DNA from 3 places in the Providencia sp. UF-183 genome. Region 2 is predicted to be linked to each of the others. Evidence: predicted binding sites of a transcription regulator. Region 2 holds the regulator's gene; each other region holds the start of a gene.

Region 1 (7,870 bases), on a different contig from region 2:
TTCCAACTTAAGCCAAATTAAGAGCTTGCTTATATTAATAAAATATAAAAGTGATGAAATAGACAAAATTTAATTTATTTTTTATATTTGGAGAATTAAATGAAAAGGATAATGCTAATTATTTTATCAACACTGTTTATTCCATTATCTTCCCAAGCGGGCTCTAATTACTATGGATGTGATAATAAAATTTACCAACTTGAAAAGCAGCTAAAATATGCAAAAATGCATGGAAACCGTCATCGAGTTGCAGGGCTAGAGCGAGCCATCTCAAATGTGCAAAACCGTTGTTATGACCACTATTCAGGGGCTACAGGCCCAACAAAACTGAACAGTAAATATTTCTCAGATGAAAGCCGTCAGTTAGAACGTGAAATTGATGCGCTGCGTGATGAAATCAAACGATTAGAGTCGTTAAAAAGTTAGTGTTTTAATTCGAATAAAGTAGAGAGCCTAATAGTGGCTTTCTGCTTCATATCAGCATCCCATATGCACTTTTTCTCTCATCTTTTTTCTTATTCAACAAAAAAATATACAAATTCAACAGGCTTATCAATATTGGCGATTATTGCGCAATTTTTGTGTTTATTTTCACTTTAATTGCGGTATTATGATGTATATTGCAACTTTTTGCGAGGTTTTGCAGTCGTGCACAAAAAAGCGAGACAAAATTATATCATTGAAATAATTGCAAAAAATGGTCAGGTGAGTGTTGCTGACTTATCTAATCAGTTGCATGTTTCTACAGATACTATTCGCCGTGATTTAACGGAACTTGAAAACCAAGGGCTAGCACAAAAAAGCCATGGCGGTGCTGTGGGGTTCAATGTGCCTGTGATGAGCCGTCGAGGGCGCAATATTTTATTGCCAGAGGTTAAAAAACAATTAGGGCAACAGGTTGCTAAGTTGATCCCAAAGAGCTCGACACTGTTCCTTGATTCTGGCAGTACGGTCATGGCTGTTGCTAGCTTTATCCAAGGTCCGATGAAAATTATCACCACATCCTTAGATATTGCCGTGCATTTTAGTGATCGTGCAGATATCCAATTGATCTTATTAGGTGGGGAATGGGACTCAGGGCAGCGCTTGTTTGCAGGGAGTGGCACACTATCCATGTTGGAAAGATACCGAGCAGATATCGCTATATTAGGGGCTTGTGCTTTGCATCCCTCTTTGGGATTGAGTGCAACCCAAGAAGCAGATTGCGATGTAAAACGCGCCATGATAGCGAATAGCCAAGCACATTGGGTCGTAGCAGACAGCACAAAACTCAATCTATGTCAGCCTTATTTAGTGGCACATTTGGACGAAATTGATCAACTGTTTTTAGATTGCCATTGGGATGAACTTAATCCTAGTAGCAAGGTAACTGTGAATTCTCTGAGTATTTAACGATGCAGGTAAAATTATGAGCAAAGAAATTAATGTTGCACTGATTGGCTATGGGTTTGTAGGGAAAACATTCCATGCACCTTTAATTCAGTCAGTTGATGGCTTGAACCTTGCTGTTGTGGCTTCTAGTGGCGAAGAAAAGGTGAAACGTGATATTCCGAATACGACGGTTATTGCATCTCCTGAAGAAGCTATTCTCCGTTCGGATATTGACTTAGTCGTCATTGCGAGCCCAAATGCAACTCATGCGCCATTGGCAAAGCTGGCAATTGAGGCGGGTAAAAATGTGGTAGTCGACAAGCCATTTACCCTGGATATGCAAGAAGCTAGAGAATTGATTGAACTTGCGAAAGCGCACAATGTTTTATTATCTGTATTTCATAATCGCCGCTGGGACAGTGATTTTCTCGCTATCAAAAACGTGATAGAGCAAAAACAGATTGGTGAAATAAAACATTTTGAATCACATATTGACCGCTTTCGCCCTGAAGTGAGAGTACGTTGGCGTGAGCAAAACTTGCCAGGTAGTGGTTTATGGTTTGATTTAGGCCCGCATTTAATTGACCAAGCACTGCAACTTTTTGGTTTACCTCAGTCAGTGCAAGGTAATATTGCAACATTAAGAAATAATGGCCAAATTAATGATTGGGCACATGTGTTATTAAACTACCCAACTCATAAAGTGATTTTGCATTGCAGCATGTTAGCCGCTGGTGGGTTTACACGCTTTACGGTACATGGTGATAAAGGTAGCGCAGTAAAATCCCAACCAGATCAACAAGAAAAACAATTATTACAAGGGATCACGCCGCGAGATAAAGAATGGGGTGTGGATAATGACCCAATTATTTTAATTGATGAGACGCTATCGTCCAAGTTGCAAGAAGCGCCAAAAGGCGATCAGAGCCAATATTATGTGAATATTCGTAATGCGTTGAATGGTAATGCACAAAACTCAGTGACACCATTGCAAGCTTTAGCAGTTATGTCTGTTTTAGAAGCTGCAGTGAAATCGGCAGAGACTGGCAGCACACAGCCTTTAACGCTAACTGAAAAAGAAGTTCAAGATTGGAAATAACTGAATAATTAAATGCCTGCATGCAAAGTGCAGGCGATTTCGTATATTGGTAAAATCATAATAACATGCCAAATTAACTTAATTATTTTAATTTAACGTGCCGATATTAATTAAAATCTAGTTTTTATGACTGGAGGGTTTTTCACGTCAATAATTAATTATAAATTTAATTTTTCATTTTAATGACTCGAGTTTTTTATGTTCCGATTGGTTCCGAATGCCCGTTGATTTGTTGAGAGGGGTCTCTTTTTGTATTTGAAAAACTCACTATGATATATCCATAAAATAAAGGTAATTCTATGTTTAAAGTCGAAAGGCAAGTTGCCATTTTGGATTTTATTTATAAAAAAGGCAATGTTAGTGTTAATTCAATGTCTGTATTTTTTAAAATTTCCAAAGAGACAATTAGGAAAGATTTAAATGATCTTCATAAGATTGGATTAATTAAAAGAACCCATGGCGGCGCAATTGCAGTTAAGAAAAATATTATTAATGAGTTTAAGGATATTGACTCATTATTACAAATAACACAAAGCATTGCAGAGCTAAGTATCATAAAAGAAAAAAGAGAGTTATCAATGAAAGGTAAAGTTTTTATTTTAGGCTCATATAATGTGGATATCGTCACCAAGGTCACTAAGTTTCCAAAGGTTGGGGAAACCGTTGTTGGGACGACGAATTATTTGTCTTCAGGTGGGAAAGGTGCAAATCAAGCTATCTCTGCAAGTAATGCGGGGAGCGATGTCCGATTTGTGACAAAAATTGGCCGTGACCAGTTTAGTGATTTTGCCTATAAAAACTTACACAGTACAAATATCAATTCATTTTCTATTTTTCAATCGGAATCAGAACCGACAGGTAATGCATTAATTTATGTCTCAGAAGAAAATAAAGACAATATGATAGCTATATTTCCTGGAGCAAATAAAACGATTACAGAAGATGAATTAAACTCTGTAAAATTAGATATTATAAACTCGGATGTATTGTTAGTTCAGCTTGAAAATAATTTTGATATTATTCAAAAAGCGCTTGAGTATGCAAAAGAAAATGGTGTCTTAACCATTTTAAATCCTGCACCATACAATGTTATTACAGAAAACCTTATTGGTTTAGTTGATATTATCACACCAAATAAAACAGAAGCTTCATTATTATCCGGAGTTGAAATAAAAGACTTTTCAACAGCAAAAAATGCAGCAATAAAAATTAATGAAATGGGATTTCCTATCGTTATTATTACGATGGGGGAAGAGGGGGCTTTACTATATGGAAATAAACAATTCACATCGTTTGATGTTTATCCCGCCATTGTAGTGGACACAACAGGGGCTGGTGATGCTTTTAATGGCGCTCTTGCTTCTCAATTATCCAAGGGAGTACACATACACCAATCAATTAAATTTGCATCGGCGTTTTCATCATTGGCCATTGAGCGTGATGGTGCCTCGAATATGCCGACAGAAAAAGAAACTAACGACAAATTAAATAGATTTCATCCTAACTAAAGAGAGTGAGAAACAAAATGAAAATAGCCATCGGTGGGGATCATGCAGGTTTTCCGTTAAAAGCGGCAGTTATTCGTATTGTTGAAGAATTAGGCCATACACCAATAGATTTTGGTTGCCACAGTCTAGAGCCTATTGATTTTCCAGATATTTCAGAAAAGGTCTGCCAGTCAGTATTAGATGGTGAGTGTGAGAGAGCTATTTTGGTTTGTGGCACTGGAGTTGGTGCATCCATTGCTGCAAATAAGATACCGGGTATTCGAGCCTCAATTTGCCATGATGCGCATGTTGCTCATCAATGTGTAGAGCATGACGATGTTAATGTGATGTGCGTGGGGGCAAAAATTGTTGGTGAGTGGTTAGTTATTGATTTGGTTAAAGAATACCTCAATGCTGAATTTAGCACAGATATTGATTGTAGAAGGCGCGTACAAAAATTGCATGATTTAGAAGCCAAATACGCAATAAAAAAATAACAAAAATATTTAGATGCTTAATAAAAGGTAATGTTATGAGTTCAGCTTCCAATGTACCCAATAAGCGCTGGTTTAGGATCATTCCAGCCGCTTTTTTAATGTATACCATCGCCTTTATGGATAGAAATAACATGGCATTTGCATTCAACGGAATGCAAAAAGACTTAGCAATTGGTGCAACGGCATTTGGTATTGCAAGTGGTGTGTTTTTCTTTGGTTATTTATTTTTGCAAGTCCCTGGTGGAATGCTTGCGCAGAAATGGAGCGCCAAAAAATTTATTACGGTGTCTTTATTAGCGTGGGGCGGGTGTTCAATCCTCACTGGTTTTGTGGAAAATTATACTCAATTGCTTATCGTGCGCTTTTTTGTCGGATTTGCAGAAGGTGGTGTGTCACCAGCAACCATGATCATGCTGACTAAATGGTTTCCTTTAAGTGAAAGGGCTAGAGCAAACGGTTATTGGTATTTATGTATTCCATTTGCTGCAATTATCACCGCCCCAGTTTCTGGTTGGATATTATCTCACTGGGATTGGCGCATGATGTTTATTATTGAAGGATTACCTCCAATTATTTGGGCAGTTATTTGGTGGTTTATGACTGCCGATACTCCAGACCAAGCTAAATGGTTAAGTGAAAAAGAACGCAATTATATAAAGCAAACAATTGCGCAAGAAAATGCCAAAATTAAACAAGTTGCACCAAAAAGCTTTAAAGAGGCGTTAAAAAATAGAAATGTGGTGATCTTGCTTTTATTATTTTGTTTCTTGCAGGTAGGTTTCTATGGGTTTGGGCTTTGGTTGCCTACATTAATAAAGTCAATTTCAGCGTCAACGGATTCGATGCAAATTGGTTGGTTAGCTGCGATCCCTTGGGTATTTGCTGCGATAGGTTCCATTATTAACTCATATCATTCAGATAAAACTGGAGATTATAAATACCATATTGGAATTCCGATTTTAGCGGGGGCGCTATTTCTAGGATTATCTGTTTTATTTGGCTCACAATCACCTATTTTTGCATTAATGGCACTAAGTCTGTGTCTAGGATGCATTTATTGTTACTCAGTCTATTGGGCAGCATTAAGCTCTTATATCGCTGATGATACGTTAGCAATTTCTATGGGCTTTATTAATGCAATTGGTAATTTAGGCGGCTTTTTAGGACCATTTGCTGTCGGTTACCTTATTGATTCCACCGGCAGTATTGTTGCCGGAGAATTATTGCTTATCGGCTCACTGGTGGTCGCAGGGCTGTTAGCGTTTAAATTGAAGAAAACTAAAATTGCATGATTGTTTTGGTTTAAGTGTATGATCAATAGCTAATAAATCTATCTTATTAGCTATTTTTGTTTTTGAATTAGGTTTAATAAGTTAATCAATTATTATCTATGGATTATCGGTTTGATAAATGAAATAATAAGTTATATGTCGTTTTACTGAAAAATACTTATTACATTATGGTCATTCGCCCGCATCAGCACTGGTTTTTCCGGTTGTTCGATTGGCACGGTTCCGTGCTGTCAAAAATCACCTTTCGGTTATCCCTTAATATTATGATTTCGATTGTTGCCGTATTGAGTTACCAATGGTACGAACAACTCGGGATCCATTTAACTATCGCGCCTTTTAGTTTATTGAGGATAGCCATTGCAATCTTTTTGGGTTTTCGCAATAACGCGTGTTATAGCCGTTTAATTGAAGCGAGAACACTTTGGGCTAATTTGCTGATTAACCAACGCAATATTTTAAGAAATATTAAAGGGTTATTACCAAATGACAAAGCTGCACAAAAAGAATTTGCGCACTTATTGATTGCATTTGGTTGGAGCTTAAAACACGAGCTAAGAAAAACCAGCCCGATTGTTGATTTATATCGGTTGTTACCTCGCGCTATTTTTGACGAAGTTATTCGTAGTCCATTTCCAACCAGCCGTATTCTAATGCAGATTGGACTGAAGGTCGGGGAATTGCGGGATAATAAAGTGATTAGTGATGTATTATTTCAAGCAATCAATAAAGATATTAATGCGTTATCTGACGTTTTAGGTGGCTGTGAACGTATTTCGAATACGCCTATTCCTTTTGCTTATACCTTAATTTTGCAACGCACCGTGTATTTATTTTGTACGCTATTGCCGTTCGCGTTAGTGGTTGATTTGCATTATATGACCCCATTTGTTTCGGTATTTATATCGTATACTTTTTTAGCATGGGACTCATTAGCTGAAGAGTTGGAAGACCCTTTTGGGACATCTGCGAATGATCTACCATTAAATGCGATTTGTAATAGTATCGAGCGAAATGCGATGGACATGCTCGATCTCAAACCTCTTCCCCCAGTTAATAAACCCGATAAATACTTTAACTTACTGTAATTTATATTGTTATATCCTCTCTAATGGCAAAGTGAAACATAACTCACTTTGCCATTTTTTATTATTTTGTGCCTTAAATAGGTAAATTAAATCCATCATTCTGTACTGGTACCACTATAAATACTATACTCCCCCTATGTATATGAAAGAGGCTTGAAGATGCCACATTCACCAAAAGAAAAGAAAGCGGTATTGACGCGTGTTCGTAAACTCAAAGGGCAGCTATTAGCACTTGAATCTGCACTCGAGGACGAAGCAGAGTGTGCCGCAGTTTTACAGCAAATTGCTGCCATTCGTGGTGCCGTAAATGGCTTAATGGCGGGCGTCTTAGAAAGCCATTTACGCGAGGGGCTCCAAGAGTCTGCCACCACACAGCATCAAAAAGAGTCAGTTGATGATGCTATTTCACTTATTCGCACTTATTTGCGTTAAATAAAAAGGAACAACGATGAAATCACGTGCAGCAGTCGCATTTGGTCCGGGCGAACCACTGAAAATTGTCGAACTCGACGTTATGCCACCACAAGCTGGGGAAGTTTTAGTTAAAATCAGTCATACAGGCGTTTGTCACACTGATGCATTCACGCTTTCAGGGGACGACCCAGAAGGGCTATTCCCTGTTGTGCTAGGCCATGAAGGTGCTGGGGTTGTGGTTGAAGTGGGGGAAGGCGTGACAAGTGTCAGCGTCGGTGACCACGTTATTCCACTGTATACCGCAGAGTGCGGAAAATGCGTTTTCTGTGAGTCAGGTAAAACGAACTTATGTGTGTCTGTCCGTGCAACCCAAGGAAAAGGCGTAATGCCTGATGGCACAACACGTTTTTCTTATAATGGTCAGCCTGTTTATCACTACATGGGCTGCTCAACATTCAGTGAATATACTGTTGTGGCTGAAGTATCACTGGCTAAAATCAATCCAGAAGCGAATCACGAAGAAGTGTGCTTATTGGGTTGTGGTGTGACTACGGGGATAGGCGCAGTGCATAACACCGCAAAAGTACAAGAAGGTGATTCTGTGGCAGTATTTGGCTTGGGTGGC
Region 2 (7,870 bases):
AGGGCAATATCGAGCGTTTCGGCATCCAACGTGCCAAACCCTTCATCTAAAAATAATGATTCTAATTGTGTGCGGTTGCTGACCATGTCAGAAAGTGCCAGTGCTAACGCTAAACTAACGAGGAAGCTTTCCCCTCCAGATAACGTTTTGATATCCCTGACAGAATCTGCCTGCCAGCTATCGATAACTTGTAACTCTAAGTTAGCTTGATGACTACGTTGCAATATATAGCGGCCATGCAGTTTATCGAGCTGTTGGTTGGCTAATGTCACCAAACAATCTAGGGTTAGGCCCTGTGCATAGCGGCGGAATTTGTCCCCTTCAGCGGAACCAATTAAGGCGTTTAAATAGCTCCAATCATCGTAACTGAGTTGGCTTTTTTCTATTTCTTGCAGTAAATCTTGTTGCTGATAGCGCTGTTGTTTATCGGTATCTAAGCGATTAATAATCTGCCCTTGCTGCTGGTTGCGCTGTTTGATTTCTTCGTCGAGGGCGGTGACGGCTTCATGTAATTGTGCCTCAGAAAGTGATGAGAAGCCTGTGGCACGTTGCTGATTGAGGGCTTCGAGTGATTGTAAGCCTTCTTGATGGCGAGTTTCACTTTGCAATAGTTTTTGGCTTACACCTTGTTTTAATGCCTCTAATTGTTGTTTTTCTTCGAGGGTTAATAGAGCCTCAAGGAAGATTTTTTGCGTGCTAAATGGGCTTTGTGCCAGAGCATCGTTAAATTGACCTTGCACTTGTTGATGTTCGAATGTGGCTTTATTAATTGCTTCGATGATTTCTTGCAAGCTACCAGTCAGTGAGGCAATCATTTTATCAGTTTCATTAAGCTGCTTACTGAGTTGTTCTTGAGCTTGCGAAAGCACCTCTTGTTGAGTGTTAAGCTGTTGAATAAATTGAGGGACTGATAACCCTGAAAGCAGTGTTTTGCGTTCAGTTGTTTTTTGTTCAAGGGTAATATGTGCCTGTTGAAACTGTTTTTTTTCTTTCTCAAGCTGCTGATTAAGTTGGTTTAATTGTTCAGTTTCAGATTTAAGCGAAGCACTCGATACCTCGATTTTTTGACTCAGTGTTTGTGCTGTTGTTTTTTGAGTATTATAAAACTCACCACGTTGAGTGGTGTCACTCACCCATTTATCAAAGTCTTCGCTTTCAGGTAATTTTAGTTCAAAAGGCGCTAAAGCTGTTTGAAGTTGCTCAGTTTGTTCATTTTTGCGTTGCTGTAATTGAGCTAGTTCTTTTTGTGATTCATCAAATAATTGAGTTTGATATTTTAATCGCTCCTCAACGAGTGAAAGGTCTGCTTGTTGTTGATTTAAATGGGTTTGTTTTTCATGCTGTAACTGCCTAGCCTGCTGATAATCACGTTCTAATATCGTAAATTCATTGATGATTTTTTGTTGTTCTGTGAGCTTTGTCGTTAGCTCATTGATAAACGCAGTGGTGGCCTGTTCGTTCAGTGCTAATTCAGGTGTAAGTGCTTGCTCACATGTTGTTTTCCAGTTGTGATTTAAGCTATCTAGGTGTGCAGTGGCTTGCTGTAATTGTTGTGCTTGTTCTTTTTGGCGCAGTTGTTGTGTTTCGGATAGCGTGGTTAGTTTTGCCTGTTGCTGTTTAAGGTGATCAAGTTGCTCAGTTAATTGAATGAGTTGTTGTTGTGTCTCGCTCAGATGAATGGATTGGTATGCCTGTACGGCTGGGTGCTCGGTTGAACCGCATAATGGGCACGGTTTCCCTGAAACAAGTTGCTGGCGCTCTTGCTCTAAACTGACGATTTTCTGTTCTAATTGAAACTTTTCATTGATGAGTTTGGTGCGTGGCGCCAATTCATTGATTTGAAATTCGGCCAGTTCGCGCTCTTTTTGTGTTTGGGCGCTCTGTTGTTGCAAATCAGTGTATTGCTGGCTGAATTGCTGCAATTGGGTTTGTGCACTAAGGTACTGAGACAAAATTAACGGCAAAAGTTTGGCATGCTGTAAACGTGTTTGTAGTTGCTCAATTTGTTGATTAACAACATAAATATCATATTTTTCTTGGTTGACTTTGCATTGTTGTTCTTGTTGTTTAAACGCGAGGGTGTGCTTTTCTAAAGCAGAGCGAGTTTGTGTGAGTTCTGTTGTGCGTTGTTGTTTATCCGCTTGCAGTTGCTCAATTGTGTTTGAGTGGTTTTTCTGTTTTTGTGACAGACTATTGAGCTTGTCTGTCAGTTCAAAAATAAAGCGCCCTTGCTGCTTCCAGCCCCCTATTTGAGCACTTATCTGTGCATCTTTTTGCTTTTCTTCTAAGAAAACATTCAACTGATAAAGTTGATGATTAGCCAGCTGGATCTGGTTTTGTGTTTCATTCACCCATTGCTGTTTTTGTTCAAAAACCGCCTGTTTTTCTGCTATTTGTTGTTTTAATTCATGTTGCTGCTGCGCTAACTGAAAAATTTGGTTATCGAGGGGGCGAACAGTTTCATCAATCAGCTGGTTTTGTTGTTTTACAAAATCAATGTGTTTGCGGTAATCATCCTGCGATTGAATGAGCGCTGCTTGTAGCGGAGTTAGCTCAGCCTGTTGTTTTTCCAGATTGCGTTGCAACTGTTGCTGTTTTTCTGTGTATTCAGTAAGTTGCCGCTGTAGGCGTTCAATATTTTGCCAAAGCGGGCGTAGAGATTCCGCCGGTTCGCTATCCGACAGTTTTTTCAGTTGAGGTTGCGCCGCGTGGTATTCAAGCTGGGCATTTTTGAGTTCATTTTCAAGGGATTGTACCCGCAGTGTGAGCTGGCGGTGCTGCTGCCACCAATTGAGTTCGTGTTGATGTTGCGTGCGTTTTTGTTTTATTTCAGTTTCTTGTTTTTGTAGCGTACTTTGTTGCTCTATCAGTGCTTGGTGTTCGGATTCTGTGAGTAAATTAATGCTCTGTGCTCTAGCTTTTAGCAGGTCTAAATCCGTTTTTGCTTGCTTGTGCTGATTAAAAATATATTTGGAGATTTGGCTATAAATTTCGGTGCCTGTAATTTCTTCAAGCAGATCTGCACGCTCTTTCTCTGAGGCATTTAAAAAAGCCGCAAAATCCCCTTGTGATAACAAAATTGATTTTGTAAAACGGCCGAAATCTAACCCTGTAATTTTGGCAATTTGGTCGCGAATTTCAGAGACCTTAACGGTAATGATTTTACCATCAGCGACTTGGGCTAGCTCAGCTTTCGGTGATTGCAAATTGCCATCGGGTTTATTCCCCGCGCGGCGTTGGCTCCAAAATGTGCGATAGGCCGTACCTTTAACTTCAAATTCTACTTCAGCAAGACAGTCACCTGTGTGGCGGGTCATCAATTCATTTTGGCTTGCGGAAATTGAATCTAACCGTGGTGTACGGTGATATAACGCGAGGCAAATGGCATCCAATAAGGTGGTTTTTCCTGCCCCTGTCGCACCGGTGATGGCAAATAACCCCTGACTGGCAAACGGTTCTTGCGTAAAATCGATTTTCCATTCGCCTTTGAGAGAGTTAATGTTTTTTAGGCGTAAGCTTAAGATTTTCATGTCAATTACCCTTGCTCGTGGCGTAATGCGTCATAGGACTGTTGGAAAAGTTGGGTTAGACGCTGTTCACGTTCAGGGTCTTCAAGGGTTTCTTCACTTAGGCGGCGTAGGAAAACCTCTTCTACGGTAAGTTCATTCAGGGTTTCATTCGCTAGCGCAAGGTTTTGCCCTTGTTTTTGTTTTCTTGCACGGCGCAGTAATACGACTTCAACGGGAAGGTTTTGTGTGAGTGTTTCGATGCGCTGTTGAATATCCGCCAGATAATCTTGAGACGCGACTTCGATATCTAACCAAACCGCATTTTCACCTTGGTAGTCCTGCCATACAGTAAGTTGTTGCTCTATCTCTTTTAATGAGCCTTTAAGCGTTTGTAAAGGCTGAAAAATAGGGATCGCTAACGGGGTTATTTTGCTTAATTTGCTACCTGTAAACTCAACTAAACAGACACTTTTATGTTGGGCAGTTTCATCAAAACTGAGGGCAATAGGGGAGCCGCAATAACGAATCTGTTGTTTTCCACCAATGACTTGAGGGCGATGAATATGACCAAGTGCAATATAATCCGCAGGGGGAAATGCCCCTGAAGGGAAGGCTTCTAATGTGCCGATATAAATATCGCGTACGGAATCTGTGAGTTCCGCTCCAATCACCGTTAAATGCCCTGTGGCAATAATCGGAATATCCAGGCCGAGCATTGCCCGTTGCTCGAGGGCGAGTTGATAGCTGGCTTGGTAGTGATCATGAATGGCAGTTTGGAGGGAAAGTTGTTTTTCTTCAACACTTTGCCCTGCAACACTCTGTTGGATATCTCGAGGACGCAAGAAAGGGATCGCGCACACGAGACCAATGGGTTGCGCTTGTTTATTGTGCAGAGTGATAACATTCGGCTCACTGCCAGAGGTGACCACTTGGGTATTAAGGTAGCTTAATAATGAGCTTGATTCATTCAGAACAGAGACGGAATCGTGATTGCCGCTCAAAATGACCAACTGGCAACCGGTTTTTTGCAAATCTACAATAAATTTATTATATAACTCGCGGGCATAGCTTGGCGGTGACCCTGTATCGAAAATATCCCCTGCCACAATGACGGCATCGACTTGATGAATTTCGACTTGGTTCACTAGCCAATTTAAAAAGTGTTGGTGCTCAGGCGCACGGCTTTTGGTAAAAAAGTATTGGCCAAGATGCCAGTCAGAGGTGTGAATAATGCGCATGAGCCATCAGTTCCTGTCTTCGATAAAGGGCATAAATTACTGCTATCCAGTATACCTTATCCTATCAAAACCTCGTGTTTTTCTCGTGTTATGGCGGAATTATTTCACTTAGATGACATTTACCCGCTAATATAAGGAGAAATATTTGATTTGCGAATAGACATTCATAATTCTGTCATAAAAGTGACGCATAATGCGTTCACATTAACAATGTCTTCTTATTTACAGGAACAATCATGGCAAGACGCATTCTAGTGGTTGAAGATGAAGCGCCCATCCGAGAAATGGTTTGTTTTGTATTAGAACAGAATGGTTTCCAGCCGATTGAAGCTGATGATTATGACAGCGCAATTGCACAGTTAGTCGACCCTCTACCCGATTTGGTGTTATTAGATTGGATGATCCCCGGTGGGTCAGGGCTCCAAGTGATTAAACATATGAAGCGTGATAGCGCCACTCGCGATGTCCCAGTGATGATGCTAACGGCTCGTGGGGAAGAAGAGGATCGCGTGAAAGGCCTAGAGGTCGGTGCGGATGATTATTTGATTAAGCCGTTTTCCCCGAAAGAATTAATTGCTCGTGTTAAAGCGATTCTCCGTCGAATCTCTCCAATGTCGACGGAAGATATCATCGAAATGAATGGGTTAACCTTAGACCCAACCTCCCACCGTGTAACCAGTAACGAAACCCCAATTGATATGGGGCCAACGGAATATAAACTTCTGCATTTCTTTATGACGCACCCTGAACGTGTTTACAGCCGTGAACAGCTCTTGAATTATGTCTGGGGCGCGAACGTTTATGTTGAAGACAGAACGGTGGATGTACACATTCGGCGTTTAAGAAAGGCGCTAGAAACTGAAGGTCATGATAAAATGGTGCAAACAGTACGCGGTACAGGTTACCGTTTCTCTGTTCGTTATTAACGACACACTAGGGAGAGACATGCGTGCTTGAACGCTTATCGATTAAACAGCTGATTTGGGGGCTGTTTTTATTTATCTTACCCGCGCTGATTTTGTCCGTTTTTATCGGGCACTTACCTTGGCTGCTAGTGGTTTCTTTACTGGCCGCCTTAGTGTGGCATGCGTATAACTTGCTGAAATTGTCTTATTGGCTTTGGTTGGATAAAAGCATGTTACCACCCGAGGGGCGAGGGGGCTGGGAGCCGATATTTTACGGCATTTACCAGATGCAGCAACGTAACCGTAAACGCCGTCGCGAATTAGGGCAACTGATTAAGCGCTTTCGTAGTGGGGCTGAATCTTTACCGGATGCCGTCGTGATGATGACCACGGAGGGCAATATTTTCTGGTGTAACCGCCATGCGCAGGCGTTGTTAGGTTTTCGCTGGCCAGAAGATAACGGCCAACATATTTTCAATCTATTGCGTTACCCTGATTTTAGCCGCTATTTTTCAATCAAAAGTTATGACCAAGCATTAACCATTGAGCTTAATAGTGGGGAAATTGTTGAGTTTCGTATTTTGCCTTATACGGAAGGGCAATTATTGATGGTGGCGCGAGATGTCACTGAAAAACGTCGGTTGGAGAAAGCGCGTAGAGATTTTTTTGCCAATGTGAGTCATGAACTACGCACGCCACTTACCGTTATTCAGGGATATCTTGAGGTGATGGATGACCAAGAAGGTATGCCTGCTGTCAATAAAAAAGCGCTGAATGTGATGCAAGAGCAAGCTCACCGAATGGATAATTTAGTGAAACAACTTTTGCAGTTATCCCGCATCGAAATTGCCCCGCAAATCAACCTTGATGAGCAAGTAAATATTCCCGTGATCCTCAAAATGATTGAGCAAGAGGCGTTAAGTTTAAGCCACGGTCGCCAGCAATTTGAGTTTAACATCGATGAATCACTGCGGGTGCATGGCAATGAAGAGCAATTGCGCAGTGCGGTGGCGAACTTAGTGTATAACGCCATTAATCATACGCCAGAAGGCACAAAAATTTGTGTTGATTGGCAAAGAACCAGCAATGGCGCGCGGTTTAGTGTGAAGGATAATGGCCCCGGGATCCCGTCGGAACATCTTCCTCGCTTAACTGAGCGTTTTTATCGTGTGGATAAAGCGCGTTCACGCCAAGGTGGCGGCGGTACAGGGCTTGGGTTGGCTATTGTAAAACATGCCGTTCAACACCATAGCAGCCAGCTGGTGGTTACTAGCCAAGTGGGGAAAGGGAGTGAGTTCTCATTTACCTTGCCGCCAGTGCTAATTGTTGATGATAAAAAACTCAAAAAAGCTTAGAAAATTCCACTTTATTAATAGAATCAATTTATTAATAAAGTGGATCCTGCTTCTATTTCGATTAATTAATTCTATTAATGCATTGTTTTTTTATATTATCCCACCAACTAATAATTTTAAAATAATATATCCTACCTGTTATCAAAAAAAGTGAATGATAAAATGAGGAGTTGATTAATTTTCAAGCAAATCATATAACGGGTATTGTGATTTTACTGAAATGAATCACTGGTTCTGAAAATTAGTTTAGTTATTTCCTCTTGTTTTCGGGTTTGCTATTGCCTTTTTGCCCTATAAAAGTTCTACTTGTTGTCAGTTATTGGCGATTTTTTCTGTTTTTTGATTTTTCGTTTTGTCATCGGCAAGCAAGCATACTTTTTATATTGTTAACAGTATGTTTATCAGAATTCTATCTCGCTATATATATTTCAAAGGGTTGCTAGGTGCATACCCGTAATTTTCTATTTCCGCTACTAAAAATTAACATAATATGGCTCATCGTTTATCATCAAGAGATATCATCGCATTAGGTTTTATGACCTTTGCGTTATTTGTCGGGGCAGGAAATATCATTTTCCCTCCGATGGTTGGCTTACAGGCAGGGGAACAAGTTTGGACCGCCGCACTTGGCTTTTTAGTCACAGGTGTAGGTCTACCCGTATTAACCGTTATCGCATTAGCGAAAGTTGGGGGCGGAATTGAAGCCCTGAGCACACCAGTGGGGAAAACCGCGGGTTTACTGCTCGCGGTTGTCGCTTACTTATCTGTTGGCCCATTATTCGCAACGCCTAGAACCGCAACCGTATCGTATAAAGTGGGTATCGCCCCGTTATTTGGTGGCGAGTCTGACATGTTACTGCTTA
Region 3 (7,870 bases), 120 kb from region 2:
CCCCATTTGTTCTAAAAGCCTGTCACGTCGTGTCATTTGTTTTTCCAGTCGCAATTTTACAACCCCATCTTATCAAAGGGGATTAATAGCGCCAACAGAGCAATGCGATTTCTCGCATTTCTGGTATGGTGTTAGCAGTTTTTATCATTTTAGGAGATTGACAGAATATGTCATTACTGACACCGGCCAGTGAAGTTATCCAGCGCCATCTTGAGCATTTTACGGATCGTCATGTCATTTTGGCTGGTGACATTCAGGATGAATTGGCTGCCACTCTCGAAGCCGCAAGCGTTCGCGTCGTAACCAATCAATACCACCGTTGGAAAAACCTACAGCCATTAATGGGCGAAATGGTTTTATTTTCAACCACAACACCCGCTGAATTTATCCAACCTTGCGATACGTTGATTTACTTCTGGCAAAAAAATAAACAAGAAGCGTGCTTCCAACTGGACGACCTGTGCACTCATCTTGCTGCGGGTAGCCAAATTTTTGTTGTCGGTGAAAACCGCAGTGGCGTCAAAAGTGCAGAATCCATCATGGAAGGCATCGCAACCTTGCAAAAAATCGACTCAGCCCGCCGTTGTGGTTTGTATTATGGTGAATTAGAACAACCAACGACCTTTGATATTGCACGTTGGTGGCGTCACTATGATCTTGATACTGTTAGAGTTAACGCACTTCCTGGCGTGTTTAGCCATAATGAGCTGGATATTGGCAGTGATTTACTGCTTTCGACATTAACAGAACCAATGAAGGGCGATGTTCTCGACCTCGCTTGCGGTAATGGCGTTCTTGCAACTGTTATTGGAACGCAAAACCCGGATGTTAAGCTAACATTAAGCGATGTTAGTGCTTCTGCATTAGATTCCGCAGCATCCACACTTGAGGCCAACAAGCTCACGGGTACAGTGGTTGCAAGTGATGCTTACTCCGATATTCACGACAAATTCGATTGGATTATCTCTAACCCACCTTTCCATGATGGGCTAAATACCAGTTACAATGCCGTTGAAAACATGATTTACCAAGCACCTAAGTTCCTGAAAAAAGGCGGCCGCTTACGTATCGTTGCCAATGCGTTCTTGCCTTACCCTGACTTATTAGATAAAGCCTTTGGCAGCCATGAAGTGCTGGCAAAAACGGGTAAATTCAAGGTTTACCAAGCCACAAAACGCTAATGATAAGCTGTATTTTCGTACAATTTAACGGTCAGCCTAATGTGCTGGCCGTTTTTTAATCAAACAAAAAATTGATGATTAAAAAAATATTGACGTCCGCTAAAATTAGCCTAAAATCCGCTGCGTATTATCGTTGTAAGAAAAGTTAGATTTGGCATTGCGAGGGTGGCGGAATTGGTAGACGCGCTAGCTTCAGGTGTTAGTGTCCTATGGACGTGGGGGTTCAAGTCCCCCCTTTCGCACCACTAACTTTCAAATAAAACACGGTAATTCAGCATTGACGAAACAGTATTGCGAGGGTGGCGGAATTGGTAGACGCGCTAGCTTCAGGTGTTAGTGTCCTTCGGACGTGGGGGTTCAAGTCCCCCCTTTCGCACCACTGGTCAGTGAATGTTATTCCTCTAGCAACCTTGCACATATCCTTCTTAAACGTCCTCTGGTTACATTCAACTCAATGAGTGCTTTCGCTCATCAAGCTACCTTTGCAACACAAAAGCCATCAGAAAGCACAGCAATGAAACCACTGCTGGAATAATTAACAAGCGGCGAGAACCTCGATTAAATAACATCCCCGCTGTCGCGATCATCATGGTGATCATCACCACTTTTAGGTTATCAAACCCCATATTGCTGAGGACATAAGCAATGCTCAGCAATACCACGGCAAAAACCCCCCATAGACCTGCGCCTATACGCCGTAAACCTGCGGTTTTTGATATGCTAGTTGGCATCGTGACCTCAACAATCTTAAATGATAATGATTATCAATCATATCTAATTTTTAGTGAATTTCAATCGTTTTTATTCAGAAACCACTTTAAATTAACATGCTTTTTACAAAATAGGTAACTTAAGAAAACCAATAAACAAAATGAATATCTTCAGGTTCAAGGGCAAACAGTTCAGGGTCAGGCGTTTCAATCAAGCCACATCCCATATATTGGTAAAAGTGCACCGTGTTTTCAGAGGGTGTTGCAGAGATATACAGGCCTTTTGCCCCTTTTTGCGTTGCAATGCCCACACATTGTTGGAATAACATCCCTGCAAGCCCCTTGCCTCGATCTGCATGGCTCACGTGCAAAAAGGACAGTTGCAGTAAATTCTTTTGCTCCCCTCGCCAAATATTATCCACGCTCGCAGCCGCAATGATTTTTCCTTCTTCAAAAACGCCCAGAAAAATCGCCCCTTGGTCATAACTGTCTAATAAATGAGGGGTATAGGCCTCTGGTTCGCCTTCTGGCCAACCTTTCATATCAAAGCGCTGCTTCGAAAGCACCAGTTTGCCCTCTTGATGTAAATAAAGGTGTTCAATTAATTCAGTGCGATCGATTGACCAAACAGAAGGAATTTCATCCCGTTGTAGTTTGCGGATTTCTCTCATGACCTTGTTCTCATTATCTGCACCAATATAAGTGCGCTTTATTGTTATCAGGTGAATTTGTGCCCCACGATAACGGATAAAAAAACAAGTTCAACAATTTCAGTAAGTCGTTAAGGCAAGGTTGAAATAAAGGCGAGAAATTAAATAGAAATGGAGACGCAAAAATAAAAATTCCCCACAACATCCGTATTGTGGAGAATTTACACTACAGGGTTGGTTTATTGCTTCAGTCCCATTGCATCACGCATGGTAAAGAACAAATCGGTTTGGTCAGTCAGACCCATCACGTTCGCAGCATGTGGACCATAAGCTGCTACACGTAGCTGAGCACCTGTATGCTCTTGTGAATCATCTTCTTCAGAGTTACCGTAATTCACCACCATCACAGAACCGTCTTTGGTAATCAACGCTTGGGTCAAACCCGTTGATTTCGTACCTTCAGGAATGATTTGACTTGAATGTGAATGGTCAGCCGTGACGATAACTAAGGTATCACCATGTTTTTTCGCGAAATCTAAGCCTACTTGTACCGCTTGGTCAAGGGCAACTGTTTCACCAATTTGGCCACATGGGTTGGCTTTGTGATCCTGTTTATCGATAGACGCACTTTCAACCTGTAAGAAGAAACCATTTGGGTTAACTTCTAATAGATCGATGGCCTTTTGTGTCATTTGGGCTAACGTTGGCGCGTTTGGATCTAATTTCGGATTTGGTTTACACTCCAGTGGCGCATTGTTGATGTTGCCATAATGCACGGCTTTCGGGCCTTCCCACGCGACGGTCATGTTGCCATCGTGGAATAATCCAAGCACAGGTTTGTCTTGGTTCGCCACTTTCACATCGTTCAGCGACTGTGCATCACGTACGATGGTGTAACCACGTTCAACAGCTTGTTGTTCAAGCGTTTTACCTTTGTAGTCACCCGCTTTCGCTTCTTGTTTGAAGCTCTTCGCACCACCGCCTAATGTAACATCTGCGCGGGTCACCAGTAACTGTTCAGAAATTGAACCACGACCGCCATTTTCAAGGGCATTGGTTCCACATTTTTCTGAGGTTTCTTCTGGGCCGTAACATTTACGTGCAGTCACGTGGGAGAATTGTGCCGCTGGCGTTGCATCTTGAATTTCAGAGGTCGTCACGTTACCTGTCGCTTTACCGTTACGTTTAGCAATTTCAATTAAGGTTTCGTGGTCTTTACCGAACACATCAATCCCTAACGCGCCGTTATAGGTTTTCACACCAGAAGACCATGCCGTTGCGGATGCCGCTGAATCTGTGACGTAATCAGGTTTTTGCGTCTTTTTATCTAACGCATAATGCGTATATTGGCCTGTAATTGGCAATGCATCGATACCTTTAAAGAAGCCAGAAGCCCCTTCAGCGTAGTTACGTGCAACGGTGATTTCTGAATCGCCCATCCCATCACCAATAAATAAAATCACGTTTTTCGCTTTGCCATTATGCAGTGCGGCTTTCATGATATCCGTTTGCTCGGTCGCTAAGCGGCGTGCACCACCAAATTTGGTGATATCACCTTGCGCTGCGCGGTTTTCTGAAACCGCATCATTTTTATCCACCGCATAAGCCGGAAGGGTGCTACCTAACATTAATGTGCTGACTGTGACAGCTAAAAGGGATTTCATAAAATTACCAGTCATAACTGTTTTCCTTGCCAATCAATAATGAAAAAAGAGGAAGTATGCTTCAAATAATGACAGGCATGCTAAAGTAGCTAGATGACAGTTGAATGACGCTTTTGTGGCGAAATGAAGACGATTGTCATAAATGTGAAAAAAGCAGCGCATTATCCGCTGCTTTTCTATTGAAATTAATGCGCGATTACCACTGAGAAGTGAGCTGTTTAGAGCCTTCATATAATGTTTCACACCAAGAAACATAATCGTGCCCACTGGGTAATTCGATGGCATCAACGAAATAGCCTTTATGTTTCAATACTTCCAGTAACTGATAATGGTTTTGAATGATCCCGCCCCAACTTCCCCGTTGCTCAAATAACCCTGCTTCAAGGAAAAAACGAATAGGCTGCGGTGGCATTGTTTCTATTTCACTGATTAACCATTCAGGGTCTTGCCCTTTGGGTGCCCACCAATAAGACCCAGACATACTCAGAACATTGCCAAATATTTCAGGGTGTTGTAATGCATTCCATGTCGCCCCTAGTCCACCAAAACTTGAGCCTGCAATAATGGTATGTTCCGCTTTGGCACCAATGCCTTTTTTCGCCAATTGTGGCATTAATTCCTCCGCCAGCAATTGCGGGAAAAGCGCATTAGGGGGCAGCTCCTCACCCCGCTTATCAGCGCTAATGCTATCGACAAATACGATATTCATTGGCGGCAAATCTCCCTTATTCATCCAGCTATCAAAGAATTTCGCCATTTGGTAGGTATGAAGGTAAATTTGCCCATCTAAAAGCACCAATAAAGCAGGTTGTTTCATCGGCACATTTGGGCGGTACACGGTAATTTGCCGCTCGTTATTTAATATTTTGCTAGATAAGGTAAAGGTCTCTAACTGCCCTTTAATTTGATTTTTTTCAATGGCAGGAAATTGGCACTGACGAATATTGGGAGTCAATGATAGCAAGGAAAAACGGTTATATTTATCCGTTGAGGCAGAAGGAATACTTTGCGGATTATAAGGGTCAGCCTGTGCGGTGACTAAAATGGCTTTACGCTGGGCAAACCCGCCTTCTGGCACCGTTGGGATATCAGGGGCAATTTTATATTGGGTTAAAGTATCGGCTGGAATGATAAAAGAACGATACCAAATATCGGTTCCTTCTATTTGCGCCATCCTTTCATGGTTGCCTGAAGGTGCCCCAAGAATATACGCATTGGATTTTGCACCGCGCCATAAAAATGTGACCCGTTTTTGCCGACCGATGAGGTCTTCAATCAGCGGCGTTCCTTGTGCGGCAACCGCCTGCCAAAACGCCTTGGTATCGCCATGTTGATAATGTGCATCGAGCAGGCTTTGCAGCTTAGGGCTTATAGGCTCGTTATCTTTTTTAATCGCTAAAGGCAGATAATCGCTCACATTAAACTGGAGCTGCCATGGCCGCCCCGGAGAGCCTTGTAAATCAAGGTAATACACCCCATTTTTTGGAACGATATAATCCGCTGAATGGGATTCTTTGTCAGAACCATATGGCTGTAAGATACGGACAGGCTGCTTGTCAGCATTCAACAAAACAACTTGAGAGACCCCCTCACCGCGCTGCTTAATAAAATCTTGCTGCGAAGCCTCAAAATAAACGCAGCTATGGCCTTCGCTATCATGTACGCCTTCTACGGAAGAAAGCTCACCTAAACGAATGCAGTCCGATTGCGAGGCCATCGCTGCACAAGAGAACAGGATACAACCTAAAAGCGGCAAAGATTTCACATCTAATTCCAAGGAGTCAACTGATAATAATTATTACTATCAAAAAACCTTTTTAAACTCAATGGGTCGCGGTATGTTTTTCCATCAGTTGGTTAATCAACTGAAGAGTACTGAGTAACCGGTGCCGTTGTTTTTGGGATATTTTCAAATAACGCCTTGTTGCTGGAACGCGGCTGACCAGTTCCGATGCAGTAAAAGGTTCAATTTCACAACGCCAGTGACCCTGATTAAAGGTTATTTGGCATGAATTAAAATCTAATTCTTCCAGTGTTTCTCTAATAATTGGGTAGGCATTGAGCCAATCAATCACTTTTTGCCCATCAGGTTGCTTCGACACAAAATGAATGTGTTTTTTCCTCACGCTCCCGCGTGTTTTCACAACAATTTTTGCATGTAAATTTTCATCACAAAAACCTGACACTGCAAAACGACTGTATACAATAAACGCGAGAAATAATTTCCTAACGCGCTCAGTGACGTCGATAGTCAACGAGGGTTGCGGTTGGATAAGAAGCACTCCCGGTGCACCCCATTCACAAGGATAAGGCGCCATGTCCCGCTCAATGCGATTTAGCGTTAATCCAGCTTGGTAACCTGTTGGTAACCGTTTTTTCGTTAAGCCACCTAGACGCTGTAATAGCGAAGGTTTAGGCGAGGTGACGTAATGGCTCAAGTTGTACCTCCTCATGCTCTTCATCTCTAAATGAATTAGACAGAACAACTTCAACATCAACGGGTTTGAACGGATTGACCCTCTGGACAAACACCGTCCAAATTAGTGCGTAACCTGATGTTAAACCTAACATTATGGCAAACGGAATATACACATCCGACTTATTCATACCCGGCGGGGTGATATACACTATCGCTAAAATAATCCCCACACTGGAAATAATTTGCGGAATTGGGAAGAACGGTGAACGGTAAGCACGGTGTAAATCAGGGCGACGAATACGTAATAACACCACGGAAATAGTGACTAATAAATAGGCCGTACCCCAAGAACACACCGCTGCGAGTACTAATGGAATAATACGGTCAAGGTCGCCTTGGATAGCAAATGCATGCAAGCATGGGATCATCACGGCCACTAGAATGCCGAATACGGGTGTTTTAAAACGTGGATGCAAATATGTGAAGATGCGCGGCAATGCCCCATCCAGTGCCATGCCATATAAAATACGCGGTACAGCGGCCATCAGTGTATTAATGGTTGCCCCACCTGCTAATAACAGCGCAACACCAATCCAGTATTTACCAAATTCGCCCATGACACGCTCAGCAAACGCAGGGATTGCCATCGGTGTTTCCAGTAAACGCGTACCCGTTTGTGGGTCAACGACGACGTTTTCAACTTGGTTGGCTAACGCAGCCCCAAACAGCACCATGCATAAGGCTACGCAGAATAAACCGGTTGTCATGGCACGGGGGATCACTTTGGCCGAGTTTTTAATTTCTGGCGCCATTGGCGTCACCAATTCACAGCCCACAAACATAAACATCGCCATACCGACAAAGCTTAAAACCAGTGTCGGATCGGAGATATTTAGCTCCGCACCAAACCACCCTTCCATTGGTACGTTAAATGGCAGCATCAAGCCTGTAATACTAAAAATCACCAATGTAGACCACATGGCGAAAGTCAGCACCACTTCAACCTTACCAAACGCTTCAATACCGAAAGCATTTAAGATACCGAAAGTGACAACTAAGCCCACGCCAACCATCCACGATGAATTACTGGTTTCCAATACGGTATTCAGGTGCTCAAAGTTTACTAGCGCCATAATCCCCGACAGAATGGTTTCTGCGGTTCCCGCAAAAACGTGCACAATCAAATAGGCGGACAGCGCGCCTGTAATAGCCCAAAAGCGCCCCATTCCACAAGAAATATAGTCAT

The links. The regulator PhoB, encoded in region 2, activates phosphate uptake and scavenging genes when phosphate is short. The targets are predictions, from matches to a motif close to CTGTCATAAAACTGNCNNAT.
Region 1: a site for PhoB is predicted at 2,640-2,659, ahead of rbsK (ribokinase). Genes of this name have one in related genera too.
Region 3: a site for PhoB is predicted at 4,297-4,316, ahead of phoA (alkaline phosphatase). Genes of this name have one in related genera too.

What each region holds. Positions count from the first base shown of each region.
Region 1 is NZ_JBSICD010000005.1:255,862-263,731, reverse strand. Features, by position in the region: gene AC4IFT_RS06925 (DUF1090 family protein) at 100-426, shown strand; gene AC4IFT_RS06920 (DeoR/GlpR family DNA-binding transcription regulator) at 649-1,392, shown strand; gene AC4IFT_RS06915 (oxidoreductase) at 1,409-2,470, shown strand; gene rbsK (ribokinase) at 2,770-3,978, shown strand; gene AC4IFT_RS06905 (RpiB/LacA/LacB family sugar-phosphate isomerase) at 3,996-4,454, shown strand; gene AC4IFT_RS06900 (MFS transporter) at 4,490-5,746, shown strand; gene AC4IFT_RS06895 (bestrophin family protein) at 5,914-6,831, shown strand; gene frmR (formaldehyde-responsive transcriptional repressor FrmR) at 6,991-7,263, shown strand; gene AC4IFT_RS06885 (S-(hydroxymethyl)glutathione dehydrogenase/class III alcohol dehydrogenase) at 7,280-7,870, shown strand, end outside.
Region 2 is NZ_JBSICD010000003.1:135,370-143,239, forward strand. Features, by position in the region: gene AC4IFT_RS03555 (AAA family ATPase) at 1-3,530, opposite strand, end outside; gene sbcD (exonuclease subunit SbcD) at 3,536-4,747, opposite strand; gene phoB (phosphate regulon transcriptional regulator PhoB) at 4,984-5,673, shown strand; gene phoR (phosphate regulon sensor histidine kinase PhoR) at 5,697-7,007, shown strand; gene brnQ (branched-chain amino acid transport system II carrier protein) at 7,498-7,870, shown strand, end outside.
Region 3 is NZ_JBSICD010000003.1:16,925-24,794, reverse strand. Features, by position in the region: gene AC4IFT_RS03090 (DNA polymerase III subunit psi) at 1-36, opposite strand, end outside; gene rsmC (16S rRNA (guanine(1207)-N(2))-methyltransferase RsmC) at 168-1,181, shown strand; tRNA gene AC4IFT_RS03080 (tRNA-Leu) at 1,341-1,426, shown strand; tRNA gene AC4IFT_RS03075 (tRNA-Leu) at 1,475-1,560, shown strand; gene AC4IFT_RS03070 (DUF1435 family protein) at 1,658-1,912, opposite strand; gene AC4IFT_RS03065 (GNAT family N-acetyltransferase) at 2,032-2,562, opposite strand; gene phoA (alkaline phosphatase) at 2,781-4,220, opposite strand; gene AC4IFT_RS03055 (alpha/beta hydrolase-fold protein) at 4,402-5,970, opposite strand; gene AC4IFT_RS03050 (DUF3156 family protein) at 6,029-6,643, opposite strand; gene AC4IFT_RS03045 (APC family permease) at 6,618-7,870, opposite strand, start outside.